4 regions of the Sporosarcina sp. Y1009 genome follow, and region 1 is predicted to be linked to each of the others. Evidence: riboswitches for the same ligand, from Rfam matches in the RefSeq annotation. Region 1 holds a riboswitch; each other region holds the start of a gene.
What was found. Region 1 has a riboswitch for S-adenosylmethionine ahead of AC25Y1_RS17245 (hypothetical protein). Riboswitches for the same ligand answer to the same signal wherever they lie in the genome.
Positions count from the first base shown of each region.

Region 2: another riboswitch for S-adenosylmethionine. It lies ahead of AC25Y1_RS16460 (methionine ABC transporter ATP-binding protein); the one in region 1 lies ahead of AC25Y1_RS17245 (hypothetical protein).
Region 3: another riboswitch for S-adenosylmethionine. It lies ahead of ssuE (NADPH-dependent FMN reductase); the one in region 1 lies ahead of AC25Y1_RS17245 (hypothetical protein).
Region 4: another riboswitch for S-adenosylmethionine. It lies ahead of AC25Y1_RS07855 (methionine ABC transporter ATP-binding protein); the one in region 1 lies ahead of AC25Y1_RS17245 (hypothetical protein).

Region 1 covers NZ_JBYHFO010000020.1:20,172-23,805, forward strand. The annotation lists gene AC25Y1_RS17240 (DHA2 family efflux MFS transporter permease subunit) at 1-1,258, opposite strand, end outside; SAM riboswitch class I at 1,794-1,905, shown strand; gene AC25Y1_RS17245 (hypothetical protein) at 2,034-2,300, shown strand; gene AC25Y1_RS17250 (LLM class flavin-dependent oxidoreductase) at 2,335-3,634, shown strand, end outside.
Region 2 covers NZ_JBYHFO010000017.1:57,681-61,314, reverse strand. The annotation lists gene AC25Y1_RS16480 (arsenate reductase family protein) at 1-217, shown strand, start outside; gene gcvH (glycine cleavage system protein GcvH) at 295-675, shown strand; gene AC25Y1_RS16470 (toprim domain-containing protein) at 752-1,084, shown strand; gene AC25Y1_RS16465 (thioredoxin family protein) at 1,098-1,397, shown strand; SAM riboswitch class I at 1,454-1,559, shown strand; gene AC25Y1_RS16460 (methionine ABC transporter ATP-binding protein) at 1,645-2,670, shown strand; gene AC25Y1_RS16455 (methionine ABC transporter permease) at 2,663-3,331, shown strand; gene AC25Y1_RS16450 (MetQ/NlpA family ABC transporter substrate-binding protein) at 3,401-3,634, shown strand, end outside.
Region 3 covers NZ_JBYHFO010000001.1:203,966-207,599, forward strand. The annotation lists gene lepB (signal peptidase I) at 1-88, shown strand, start outside; gene AC25Y1_RS01030 (hypothetical protein) at 126-275, shown strand; gene AC25Y1_RS01035 (hypothetical protein) at 373-636, opposite strand; gene AC25Y1_RS01040 (hypothetical protein) at 907-1,479, opposite strand; gene AC25Y1_RS01045 (hypothetical protein) at 1,546-1,695, opposite strand; gene ssuE (NADPH-dependent FMN reductase) at 1,974-2,537, opposite strand; SAM riboswitch class I at 2,640-2,744, opposite strand; gene gdhA (NADP-specific glutamate dehydrogenase) at 2,985-3,634, opposite strand, start outside.
Region 4 covers NZ_JBYHFO010000005.1:68,423-72,056, forward strand. The annotation lists gene AC25Y1_RS07850 (methionine ABC transporter permease) at 1-392, opposite strand, end outside; gene AC25Y1_RS07855 (methionine ABC transporter ATP-binding protein) at 382-1,407, opposite strand; SAM riboswitch class I at 1,544-1,655, opposite strand; gene AC25Y1_RS07860 (glycoside hydrolase family 3 protein) at 2,242-3,634, shown strand, end outside.

The sequences.
Region 1 (3,634 bases):
CTGACATAATTGTAATGGCAACGGCTGTACCGATTGCACCTGATACTTGTTGTAATGTGTTCATCAAAGCTGTTCCATCTGGATATAGGTCTCTCGGAAGTTGGTTCAGTCCATTTGTTTGAGCTGGCATCATCACCAACGAAACACCTATAAAAAGAAGTGAATGCAAGAAGACGATCATGAATATGGATGTTGTTGTCGTTACGTTCGACAAGCTCCACAGCATAATGACCATTATAATAAATCCAGGTGTAACGAGTCCCCTTGGTCCGTATTTATCAAAAAGTCGACCTGTTATTGGAGACATAATGCCATTTATGATACCCCCTGGTAAAAGGACAAGTCCCGCTATAACCGGAGCTAACCCCATGCCCGTCTGCAAGTATAAAGGTAAGAGAATCATGGTAGACAAAATGACCATGAAAGTAACAAAGACGCTCAAGAGCCCCAAAGTAAACATCGGATATTTAAACGCACGGAGATCAAGCATTGGCGTCTTCATTGTAAGTTGTCTTATGGAGAAGACAATAAGCGCTATAAGACCAATTACAATGGTTGCTACAACGATGGTACTTCCCCAGCCTTCTTCTCCAGCGGCACTAAAACCATAAACAATGCCACCAAAACCAATACTCGATAAAATAATCGACAGAATATCGATTTTAGGTTTAGTAAGCGTAGAAACATTTTGCATATAAATAATACCAGCGAGTAGTGCAAGCGCAAGAAACGGTAGCGTGACCCAGAAAATCCAATTCCAACTTAAATTTTCAATGATTATACCTGAAAGGGCTGGCCCAATAGCTGGTGCAACCATCATCACCAACCCCATTAGGCCCATAATCGTTCCTCTTTTATGGATTGGATAAATCAGCAAAATCGTATTAAACATAAGCGGTATCAGTAAGCCCGTCCCAATCGCTTGAATTACACGCCCTACAATCAAGACATCGAAAATTGGCGCTGATCCTGCAACAATCGTTCCAATAATAGAAAATATGAGTGAAGCAATAAACAATTGTCGTGTACTAAACCATTGAATTAAAAGAGCAGAAATAGGAATTAATATCGCTAAGGTCAATAGAAAACCTGTAGTTAGCCATTGAACGGTGGAATGGGGTACATCGAATTCCTTCACTAAACCACCGAGTGCCATGTTTAAAGCTGTTTCACTAAATAACCCAATAAACCCTGCAATTAAAAAAGACAGCAAAATGGGGGTCGACTTGATAACTTGACTTTTTTCTGTTGTTGACATAAATAATTCCTCCAATTAAAAACTAAATCAATCTTGTTTTATTCTTTGCTGTTTCTCAACATCGACTGTTTGGTAATTACCCCATTCGAGATTGTGACTTGTATTCTGTCTGTACAAGCATAGAAATATCTTCAAAAGATAATAGCTCATTTAATATATTAACCTATTTACTATACAGAAATACAATACATTTTAATACTATAATGCCTTGTAAATAAACGAATCTATTAGAGAACCGAATCTCCCACTTATAGAACAACATGCGTCCTATTTTATAGTGCATTTCACCCATGATTTCAACTTGAATAATTAGTCGAAAAACCATAAAGATTTCCACTTTTCTTTCTACCGTTACATAGTAGAGACGTTTTTTCACTAAAATCAGAATCCAGTAGACTACCATGACTTTTCGCTTATATCAGACTATTTCATCAAAACCCCTTGACTCTTTCTAGAAATATAGATAGTATCTAATCTAACGTTTGATCGCTAATATCTAGGTATTCGATCGACATTCAAAACTAAATAGTATCGCTGCTTATCAAGAGAGGTGGAGGGACTGACCCTTTGAAACCTCAGCAACCAGCAAATCTTTTATTGTATGGTGCTAAGTTCAGTAGAATACATTCGTATTCTTCAGATGAGACGGCTGAAATTACAGTTAACTTTTAATTTTGTATTTCACCCTCTACTCATCATGAGTAGAGGGTTTTTATTTTTTCAAGGAAGGATGGTTGGAACAAATATGCTGTGTTGTGTATAGGAGGTGTTTTTTATGATTATTGATGTTCATTTGCCTGATTTATCATTCGTCAGGGAAATCGAAAAAACTTTCTACATTAACCGTGGTGTTTACAATACGATCGACGCATGGTTTTACGAGAATGGATTCAAGGATGTTTTAGACAGAAGAGTACATATTTTGAAGTTTTTGCACTACATAACAGCAAATGTAGAAGAACACTTGACAAAGCAACGCTTCCCAGAAGGATTAACGAATACGTTGGAAAGTTATGTGAACCTGCAAGAAGTAGTTGTTTAGTGTTAACGCAACAAAAAATTAGGAGGAACTTACAATGACAAAAAAAAGAATTTTATTAAACGCATTTGATATGAACTGCCCTAGTAACCAATCTCCCGGACTTTGGTCCCATCCTGACAATGAAGCACATCGCTACACGGACATTAATTATTGGATCGAGTTTGCACAGTTATTAGAAGAAGCGCAGTTTGACTCTGTCTTTTTAGCAGATGTACTCGGTCCGTATGATGTCTATGAAGGAAAAAGAGACGCGGGTCTTAGGCAAGCGGTGCAATCCCCTATCAATGATCCGATGCTCATTGTTCCGGCAATGGCAGCAGTTACTAAAAATTTGTCATTTGGCATTACCGCGTCTGTCACGCATGAGCATCCTTATACATTTTCACGTCGCATGTCGACATTAGATCATTTAACAAAAGGCCGTGTTGGCTGGAATGTTGTAACGTCTTATTTGAAAAGTGCAGCAATAAACATTGGAATGACCGAACAAATTGCACATGATGAACGCTATTCAATTGCAGAAGAATATTTAGACGTTTGTTATAAATTATGGGAACAAAGCTGGGAAGAAGATGCCGTTGTTCGTGACATAGAAAGAAAAATGTATGTTGACCCAGAAAAAGTTCACGACATTCAACATAAGGGTAAGTACTTCACCGTTCCTGGCGCTCACTTATGCGAACCTTCTCCACAACGAACGCCGGTCATTTTTCAAGCTGGTTTATCACCAAAAGGAAGTGCATTTGCGGCAGAACACGCAGAAGGGGTCTATGTCTCCATGCCTACAACTGATATCGCGCGTAAGTTTGTCGATAAAATACGCGGTCAGGCGGAGCAGTTTGGTAGAAAAGGCGAAGATATCAAAGTGTATAGCCTCTTCACTCCGATTGTCGGGCGAACGCAAGAAGAAGCAGAAGCAAAATATGAAGATTACAAAAAACATATTAGCCTTGAAGGTGCGATGAGCTTGTTCAGTGGCTGGACGGGAATCGACTTATCTGAATACGATTTAGATGAAGATCTACAGTTTGTTGAAAACGATTCAATGCGTTCACGCGTTGACATTTTCACAAAAGTGGATCCGGACAAAAAATGGACCATTCGAGAAATTGCTGAATTTGTGGGAATCGGCGGTATCGGTCCAGTTGTTGTCGGCACACCTGAAAAAATTGCAGATGAAATGGAAAGATGGGTTAAAGATGCGGATGTCGACGGATTTAATATAACGTACGCAATTAAACCAGGATCCTTTAAAGATTTTGCAGAATTGGTCACACCCGTTCTACAAGCGCGCGGATTAATTCGCCAAAAGGATGATGTGCAAAGTACGACAA
Region 2 (3,634 bases), on a different contig from region 1:
TGAAGCTTCTGAGTTAGACATTAAGAAGTTTTTTAACACGAGTGGAAAAGTGTATCGTGAGCTTCAACTGAAAGATAAATTACCAACGATGTCGGAAGCTGAAAAAATAAAATTACTATCATCAAACGGAATGTTAATCAAACGACCGATTGTTCATGGAAATGGAAAAACGACTGTAGGTTTCAAAGAAGAAGAATATGAAAATGTATGGATTTAAAGGCTTCACACCTTGTGTTTAAGGCTAGCTTATGGCACTATTAGATTGAAAGAATAACTATTTTGGAGGTCATGAATATGAACACACCAAAGGAATTTAAGTATTCAGCAGAACATGAGTGGGTTAAAGACGAAGACGGAAAGTACCGTATCGGGATTACTCATTTTGCGCAATCTGAACTAGGCGATATCGTATTCGTTGAACTACCTGAAATCGGCGACGAAATAACGGCAGACGAGCCTTTCGGTAGCGTTGAATCTGTAAAAACAGTATCTGAGTTATACGCGCCAATTAGTGGAAAAGTAGTTGAAGTAAACGAAGAGTTAGAAGATAGCCCTGAGTTTGTTAACGAATCCCCTTACGAACAAGCCTGGATGATTGTCGTTGAACCATCAAATGTTTCCGAATTAGATGGACTTATGTCGGCTGAAGACTATGACAAAATGACAATTGAGTAATAGTTGACACCGGACGCCGAGAAGTTATTCGGCGTTTTTCTTTTTTTATAAAGGAGGCGCATAAAGCTTGAATCAGATGAAAATCTTGATTGTAGAAGGAAGCGCGGATCGGAAACGAGTCAGTCGTGTACTTGCTGAACCTATTGATATTATTTGTACAAATGGTACCATAAGTCCTTATAATCTTGAGGTACTATTAACACCTTATGAAGAGTTCGAGATGTACGTCTTCCTTGATGCAGATGAAGATGGCGAAAAAACCCGTGTATTATTCAAAAGGGAATATCCATTAGCCATTCATCTTTACACTGAAAGAGTATATAAAGAAGTTGAAACAACACCATACAATGTGCTTGCAAAAATTCTTCAAGAAGCACATATTAAAGTTCACCCTGAATTTATAATGTAAGAAGGTAGATATAATGGATATATGGACAATTAGAGATTGGGAAAAGAACAGCAGCGAAAAAGACATTGCGGTATTTTATTTGTACACGCCAATGTGCGGTACATGTGCAGTCGCTTCGAAAATGATGAATGTAATTTCTGTTATGAAACCAGAGATACCGATTGGTAAGGCAGATTTGAATTATCACGAGGAATTAGCAATTGATTATCAAATTGAAAGTGTACCCTGCCTCCTCATTTCTAAAAATGGTGTTTTGACGGAAAAGGTATATGCATTCAAATCAGTACCTGATTTGCTAGTGAAAATAAGTTGACAGACCAGGGACAGGTATGCTAGATTTATTGTTAATCATAAAACATAATTTAATCACTCTTATAAAGAGAGGCGGAGGGAAGTGCCCTATGAAGCCCGGCAACCATCACATAAGTGAACTGGTGCCAAGTCACACAAAGCATATTGCTTTGAAAGATGAGAGATTGGACATACGCTTATTACATTAAACGTTAAGCCTTTCTGCATCGAGCAGTAAGGCTTTTTATTATTTATAGAGGTGAAGAAAAATGATTCATTTAACAGACGTTCATAAGGTCTTCGGTGAAGGTTCAAAAAGTATTGTCGCTGTGGACGGTGTAACCTTTGATATTTCAGAGGGTGAAATATTTGGTGTGATTGGATATAGTGGTGCTGGAAAGAGCACACTCATCCGGCTTTTAAATGGATTAGAAATGCCGACCAGTGGCACGATTACAATCGGCGGATTGGAAATCTCTTCTATTAAAGGTCAGAAATTACGGAAAGCACGTCAAAAAGTAAGCATGATTTTCCAACACTTTAATTTGTTATGGTCGAGAACTGTGAAAGATAATATTGCTTTTCCACTCGAAATCGCCAATGTCCCTAAAGCAGAACGGGAACGAAAAGTCGCTGAACTAATCGAATTGGTAGGTTTGAAGGGACGCGAAAATGCCTACCCTTCTGAATTGTCAGGGGGACAAAAGCAGCGTGTTGGGATTGCGCGTGCCTTAGCAAATGATCCAGAAGTGTTACTTTGTGATGAAGCCACCTCTGCCCTGGATCCAGAAACGACAGATTCAATACTTAATCTCCTGACGGATATCAATGAGCGACTTGGTCTGACAATTGTCCTCATTACACATGAAATGCAAGTCATCCGGAAGATTTGTCACCGGGTTGCTGTGATGGAAGAAGGAAAAGTAGTCGAAATGGGCGATGTTCTTAAGGTGTTCCAATCACCAAGGGAGCCGATTACGAAACGTTTCTTATCGCAAGTCACAGAACCTGCGGAAGTAATCGAAGCGATGGAACATATTAAAGAAGAGTTTCCATCTGGAACGCTAGTAAAACTTACCTTTGTAGGGGAACGAACTGGACAGCCGGTGATTACGAGCTTGATTCGAAAGTTTAAGATTGACGTGAATATTGTGCAAGGGAATATAGCCCACACACATACTGGCCCTTACGGCACGCTGATTCTTCAACTAGATGGAGAAGAATCGATTATTCAAGAAGCAATCCATTATCTTAATGCACAAGATGTCCGGACGGAGGTAATTGGTAATGATTGAAAACCTGTTTCCGAATGTAGATTGGGCTAAGATGTGGGAAGCGACTGTAGAGACACTTTATATGACAGCAATGTCGACCGTATTCACATTTGTTTTTGGGTTGGCACTAGGTGTCTTGTTGTTTCTCTCAGGTCCAGGACAGTTATGGGCGAATAAGTTGGTTCATACGATTTCCGGAGCATTCGTCAATATTTTTAGGTCAATCCCGTTTATCATTTTAATTATATTGCTGATTCCATTTACAAAATTGCTTCTTGGTACAATGCGAGGACCAGAGGCCGCTTTACCTGCATTAATTATCGGGGCTGCGCCGTTTTATGGTCGAATGGTTTTAATTGCCTTGCAGGAAATCGATAAAGGTGTGATTGAAGCTGCAAAATCGATGGGCGCTAAAACGTCTACGATTATCTTTAAAGTGTTATTACCAGAATCGATGCCTGCCCTTATCTCGGGAATTACCGTTACGGCAATTGCACTTGTCGGCTATACGGCAATGGCGGGTGTTATCGGAGCTGGTGGACTAGGAACGCTAGCCTTTTTGGATGGATTCCAACGAAGTCGTGAAGACGTTACGCAAATGGCAACGATTCTTATCTTAATCATCGTCTTCATCATTCAGTTTATCGGAGATGTAGCGGTTAAAAAGTTTGATAAAAGATAATGTTAATATAGGAATACCGGGCTTTGCCTGATAATTATATAAACAGCATAGAAAAGAGGAGTTTACACAATGAAAAAAATACTGTCAGCAATTTTATTAGCAACATTGGTACTAACATTAGTAGCTTGTGGAACGAAAAATGATGACGACAATAACAATGCAAGTAGCGGAGATGACCAAGAAGCGAAAGAAACAACACTAGTTATCGGTGCTTCGAATACGCCACATGCAATTATTTTAGAAAAAGTGAAGCCGTTGTTGAAAGAAAAAGGCGTTGATCTCGTTATTGAACAGTATACAGAT
Region 3 (3,634 bases), on a different contig from region 1:
TCAATGGTGGAGAGGGACAGATAGTCGCGATTTCGGGTCATTACCTATTGAAGAGATTGAAGGTATTATTGTTGGCTATCTAGAATAAACATTGTTAGACGTTCGAAACTTAGAGGGGGAAAACTATGACGATGCTCGGAATCACTGCTGTGCTAATAATAGGCATATTAATGTTAGTACTAGGGTTTGTAACTAAAAAAAGCTGGCTAAAGATACTCTCCATTATCCCATTGGCAATAGCTATCATCCAACTAGTTATGTTGACGGGCATGTGAAATTAATCTATTAATTTCCCTCTTTAAAAACTTATGATAAAGAAGCCTGATTCTGTTTTCGGCTGGGAATCAGGCTTTTGTCGTTCAAAGTGCATTACTAATTGTTTAATAGACTTTCCACTTTCTTCTCTAGTTCATCAATTCTGGATTCCTGTTTTACAAAAATGGTTATAAACACCGAAATTATAAATGCAACAACAATAAGAATCCCCCACAAACTATCTAGAATTAAGCCAGCAAATAAAAATGCAGCTACACTGCAAATGACTAGGCAAATAAAAAATGTACTTATAAATTCTTTCATTCTTGTGTCACTCCCTTGTATCGATGCTAAGATTTTCTCCTCTGCGATCCCGGGCATGGATTTGATAATTCTACTTAATCCTCCACCATTAATAAATTTATAAATTTTCCTGACAAAAGAGTGGATATTATAATTAAAATGGGAATAATTATAAAAAGAGTTAGAATATCTGTCAATAGATTCCAGGGAATTACCCCTACATTGATCAATAACCGTAATAATCCAAATAGTAAAGTAAAGATTACTATGAAACTCATTACTTTTGCAATATTCTTTTTCACAATATCCCTCTATTCTAATTGAGTTTTTCAATCATTTAACTGTTCCTTACTTCTTGATTAGTATTTCAATCTCCTCTTTATATTCTTTAACTAATTCATTCAAAAAGTCATTAGTATTTTCATTGTATGTCTCTAATTCCTCTTCGTTATAATCGTCGGGTTCACCAAATATTTCGTGCGTGTATGCATTTAAATACGCATTTTGTTCACTCTTGATTTCTACATACTTCATATAATATTTTTCAGGATCTATCCCCAACTTTTGAGCTTGTGATTCGATAAACGCATGCATTGATTTTCCGTACGGATCTTTTATATCTTTAAGAGGGAGCGCTAACATTGTTTCCGCTTGCAAACTAATTTCATCAGAAATATCTACATTCAACGCCTTAGCTTCTTGTATCATTAATTCGAGCTTTGCAGTTCCTTCAATGTTTTCCAACACCTGATCATCTGCATACAAAAACCGCAAGTCACCAATTGTAATCTCTTTGTCTTTCACAATTGCCGCAATATCATCGTCATGAAAATCTTTTATACTTCCTTGAACACTGGAACTGCACCCCAATAATGAAATAATTAAAAACAAAGCAATTAATAAATGAAAAACTCTTTTCAAAAAAACACCTCCATCTTGCCCGTACATTTCCGTAAATACTTATATGAGAATCATATGAGATACTCATTACTTATCATCTTTACGTTGGATCTCCGCTAAAATAAATCCTCCCATGATTGCAACCGGAATACTGTTTGCAAACACTGCTGGCTCCAAAAAACTTCCAAGAATACCACCAAAAATCGTTAAAATAACTGCAATTACAATTCTTCCCATGTAACTCCACCTTTTCAACAAATTGACCCATTTAATTTATAGGATCGCCTCATTTAACAATATGATTCTAAATCTTAGCAGAGTCATATTGCCTAGACTAATTAATCACATAATAACGTCTTAAATAGATTGAATTATAACATTATTATTAATGCTAACATATTTGGAGACTAGGGGCTATCCTATCTTTTGGTTAAATGCTTATAAATAAGAAAATAAAACAAGCACTTGAAAAATGAATCATTCAAGTACTCGTCGATTTTACTCCATATTTTTTATCACCTTAGATTTCCGACTAATTCGGTTGTGCGCTGTGCCTCTACAATCGTATCAAGTAACTCTTGCAACTGTGTCTGTAATCGGAATTCGCTATCAGTTTCTTTAATTGGATTGACACTATTTTCTTTATCAATCAAGGAATCTTCGAAATAAACGCCTTGTGTAGAAACGCCTTTTAAATTATGTATAATAGGCTTCAATGAAAACTCAATTGCCAGCAAATGTGCGATGCTACCGCCAACCATGAAAGGCAATACTGTTTTTCCCCTAAATGCATTCTCTGGTAACAAATCAAGTAACGCTTTAAGTACGCCCGTATAAGAAGCCTTATATACTGGGGAACCGATAATGATTCCGTCCGCATTTTCAACTTGTTCAATCACACTTCGGATAGATGGGCTATTGAAGCGTACATAAACCAAATCTTCCGGTGGTAGATCAGGAATAGCAATATAATCTACCGTAAAACCTTTCTTTTGTAATATGGATTCTACATAACGAAGAACGAGATCTGTACGTGACGGTGTCAATGGACTTCCTGAAATAATAACAATTCTACTCATCATTTAACCTTCTTTCTCTTATTTTTTGGGATATTTAATAAATTGGATATAAAAAACCCCCTTCTCGATAGAAAAGAGGGTTGAATAATAAATATTCTTTTACTCTTATCTGCCAAGAAGTTACTCTTGCTGGAATTAGCACCTTTCTGCGAGGCAGAGGTTGCTGAAGCTTCAACGGGCCAGTCCCTTAGCTTCTCTTGATAAGATATTAAGTTGTAAGAACAATCATAATACAATAGGAATGTCCCGTCAAGGGCTCATACCTATTAAACTTGTCGGGATTAAATGTTTTAATATTTAATCCAGCCATATAAAAAACCGAAAGAGGGTGTCCTCTTTCCCCACTCTTTTCGACCCATCTGCAAAACAGAACTCACATAAAAAAACACTAGATCACCTCACGATTTTTCAGTGTGAGGTCTAGTGTTTTTTAAATACATTATTTTCTTATCTAATGCCATGGGCAATCATTGCATCTGCTACTTTAAGAAAACCAGCAATGTTGGCACCGACAATTAAATTACCAGGTTGACCATATTCTTCAGACGCCTTCAAACAACTTTGGAATATGTTGTTCATTACTTCTTTAAGTTTTTCGTCAACTTCTTCAAATGTCCAGTTAAGACGCATGCTATTTTGGGACATCTCCATTGCTGATACAGCTACGCCGCCAGCATTGGCCGCTTTTGCTGGTGCAAATAAGACATTATTTTCGATGAATAAGTCAACCGCCTCTTTTGTACAAGGCATATTCGCACCTTCAGCGATAGCTTTTACATTATTATTGACGAGCTTATATGCGGCCACTTCATCGATTTCATTTTGTGTTGCACAAGGAAGTGCGATGTCACAATTAATGGACCAAATCCCTGTACAATCATCAAAATATTTAGCACTCGAGTGGAACTTTTTATATTCTTTAATTCGTTTATTTCCTTCTTCTTTCAGCACTTTAACTGTTTCGACATTGATTCCATTTTCGTCGTAGATATAGCCGCTAGAATCACTACATGCCACTACCTTCGCACCGAGTTCAATGGCTTTTTCCATTGCATAAATAGAAACGTTCCCAGAGCCAGATACGATCACTCGGCTTC
Region 4 (3,634 bases), on a different contig from region 1:
GCTCCCATAGCTTGTGCAGCCTCGATTACGCCGGGGTCAATACTCACCAAGTTATTCTCTACGACTCGGGCAACTACGAAACTGGCTACTATGGTCATCGGGAATATAGCTGCCGCCGTTCCAATGGTGGTACCCATTACCAATCTCGTAAGTTGTGAAATGGCAACCAAGAAGATGATAAATGGAATCGGTCGAATGATATTAATAAATATATTCAATATCCGTGAAACAGCTTTATTTTCTAAAATGTTATTTTCTCTTGTCACAAACAATAGTAGGCCAAGCGAGATTCCAATAATTGAACCAAAAATCAGTGTGGCGATCACCATGAGGAGCGTTTCGCCAGTCGCTTCTACAATACGTGGCCAAAACGTGGACCAATCAACTTTCATCTTTAATGACCTCCTTTATTTCAACGATCGTTTGAAGTTCCTGCAATACTTTTTGAATCGCTTCCGTATCGCCTTCAAACGAAACCAGCAGATTTCCGAAAAAGCGTTCTTGTAACTCTCGAACCGAGCCGTAGACGATGTTGAAATCGACGCCATGTTTTCGAGTTACTTGCGAGAGTACAGGGTTACTTGCAATATCGCCTTTAAAAATAACGCGGTATAACTGGGTACCACCTTTTGATCGCCATTCGTTCAAAAGCTTTTCCGAAGGCAAGTCCTGTTGGATGGATTGGATAAAGCGCTGCGTAGTCGAATGTTGTGGGTCGGTAAAGGTTTCGAAAACTTCTCCAGACTCAATCACTTCGCCTTCTTCCATGACCGCTACATTGTCGCAAATTGATTGAATGACATGCATTTCATGTGTGATAAGGAGAATGGTTATCCCGAACTCCTTATTGACCTTTTTGAGTAACCGTAAAATATCAGCAGTTGTGTCAGGGTCTAGAGCGGATGTTGCTTCATCACAAATTAGAATATCTGGGGAGCTGGCGAGTGCTCTGGCAATCCCAACACGTTGTTTTTGTCCACCGGATAGTTGATCTGGATAATCTTTCGCTTTATCAGATAGCCCGACGAAAGCCAATAGTTCTTGGACACGCTCTTGAATGTCTTGTTTTGATGCGCCGGCTAATTTCAATGGATAAGCGATATTTCCCGAAACTGTTCTTGAGTTAAACAAGTTAAAGTTTTGGAATATCATGCCGATGTTTTGGCGTTGTTTACGTAGTTCTTTCGCTGATAATGTACTGACGTCAATTTCGTTGATGAAAACAGAACCAGCTGTTGGACGCTCTAACATATTTACTAAACGCAGTAGCGTACTTTTTCCAGCACCACTAAATCCGATAATGCCGTATATCTCTCCTTTTTCAACAAAGAGGGAAACATCTTTAACCGCGTGCACCTCCCGTTTTCCAAGACTAAACGTCTTCGAGACATTTTTAAATTCAATCATGTCAAAACCTCCTGATAAAACTCTTATTCCGCGTTCACAACATCTCAGCCATCAGTGAAAAAAGAAAAAGCCCCTTCTTACTTATCATCGTTCGATAAGAAAAAAGAGGGCTTCTAGTATGTAAGAAACCATCTCGTCCTCATCTTCCAAATGCCGAAGCACTTGCAGGAATTAGCACAGTATTCATTCGTCATGAATCTGTTGCCGAGATGTCATAGGGCCTGTCCCTCGATCTCTCTTGATAAGAAAGTGATGTTTTGCTATTCAATTGTCGCAAGAATTAATCCTTACTTTAGAGCGAAAAGAAGTATAAGTCAATCAAATATTTGAAGTAAAATTATTCGAATTATTACCGCAGTCAAAATGAAAGTAAATTTCTTGATTCAAGTCTGTTAAATATGACCTATTTGTCCGAAAAAGCTATGTGTACTTTTAATTTGAAAAGTAAATATTGGTTTTGGGTCTGTGTGCCTATATGGAAGAAAGTCTATTTTTGTTTGTGCTAAAGGTTGTTTTTATAACGAATAATCTTAATAAAGTAGAATTTATTTCATTTTTTGTAATACTTTGGTATTAGTTGGAAGCATCACTTCATTTGACTCATTTTTTAGAAAAGGCAGAAAACGTGTTGAAAAATAAACAACTTACACCTACGATGAATGCAGTTAGTTTATTTGATTGCTAGCCAAACTAACTTACCAGCGTATCTGTATCGTAAATATGAAAGCGCTTTAATGGGTGAGGGGGGATACAGGAAGGAATGAGAAAATCAGTAATCGCTATCAGAAGTGGCAGTTTTTTTAAAGTTACAATAATATCTAAGGAGGCAAAAAAATGAACTTTAAATCTAGTTATTTATCTAAAAGTGTAATTCTAATGTTAGTTGCTGTGTTAGTATTTTCCCCCGTAGCTCCGACATCGGGTATTGCAAATGCTGAAAAATCTACTACTACTGTTGAAACCCGAGTAAAGGAAATTATTGAAGTAGATGGAGAAGCATTCAGGGATTTGAATGCAAATGGCGAACTGGATCGTTACGAGGACTGGAGACTTCCTGTTGAAGAACGGGTAGAAGATTTGGTCTCTAAAATGACTGTGGAAGAAAAAGCAGGATTAATGCTGATTTCTTCGTTTAATAATGATTCCAGCCGTTTAACTCTTCAAGAGAAAAATTTACGTAACTTCATCGTTCGTGATGATCCAGAGCCGCGGGATCTTGCGTCTCGAAATAATGAGTTTCAAGAACTAGGAGAGGCTTCTCGTTTGGGGATTCCGGTAGTGATGACTTCCAATCCGCGTAACCACGTGAACCCGAACCAGACATATGGTCATGCAGAAGCTGGTGGACAACTATCGACTTGGCCGGGCGAGCTTGGTCTTGCTGCGACAAGGGATACAGAGCTTGTGAAGGAGTTTGCCGAAATTGCTGCCAAAGAATGGCGCGCAACCGGGATGCATAAGCTTTATGGCTATATGGCAGATGTGCTGACTGAGCCACGCTGGACACGTACGGATGGTACATTTGGCGAAGATCCTGAACTAATTTCCAACATGATCACTTCAATCGTTGAAGGTTTTCAAGGTGAGGAATTAGACGAAAACAGTGTTGCACTAACCATTAAACACTTTGCTGGTGGCGGTCCGCGATTAGAAGGTACAGACCCTCATCATGAATGGGGAAGTACAAATGTGTATCCAACCGAAGGAAGCTTGTATACATATCACCTGCCACCATTTTTAGCGGCAGTTGAAGCAGGCACGGCATCTATCATGCCTTACTATGCAAAACCGGTAAATGAAGGAAGTGCAGATCAGCTTCCGAAGCATTTATGGTACACAGAAGATCAGCAATTTGAAGAAGTTGCCTTTGCTTATAATAAAGGGTTACTTCAAGGTCTTCTTCGCGATGAAATCGGATTCGAAGGCTATGTAAACTCTGATACCGGCATTATTAATGATGGAGATCGTCCTTGGGGTGTGGAACATCTCACTTTACCTGAGCGTTATGCAAAAGCAATCGACGCTGGAACAAACATTTTCTCAGGTGGCACGGATGTTGCACCACTGATTGAGGCGATTCAAACAGGATTGGTAGAAGAATCAGTGATCAACCATTCGATTACCTTCCTGCTCACCGAGATGTATGACTTGGGTCTTTTTGAAAATCCATATGTAGATCCTGAACTCGCACAGCAAATCGCTGATAATCCTGAATCACAAGCATTGG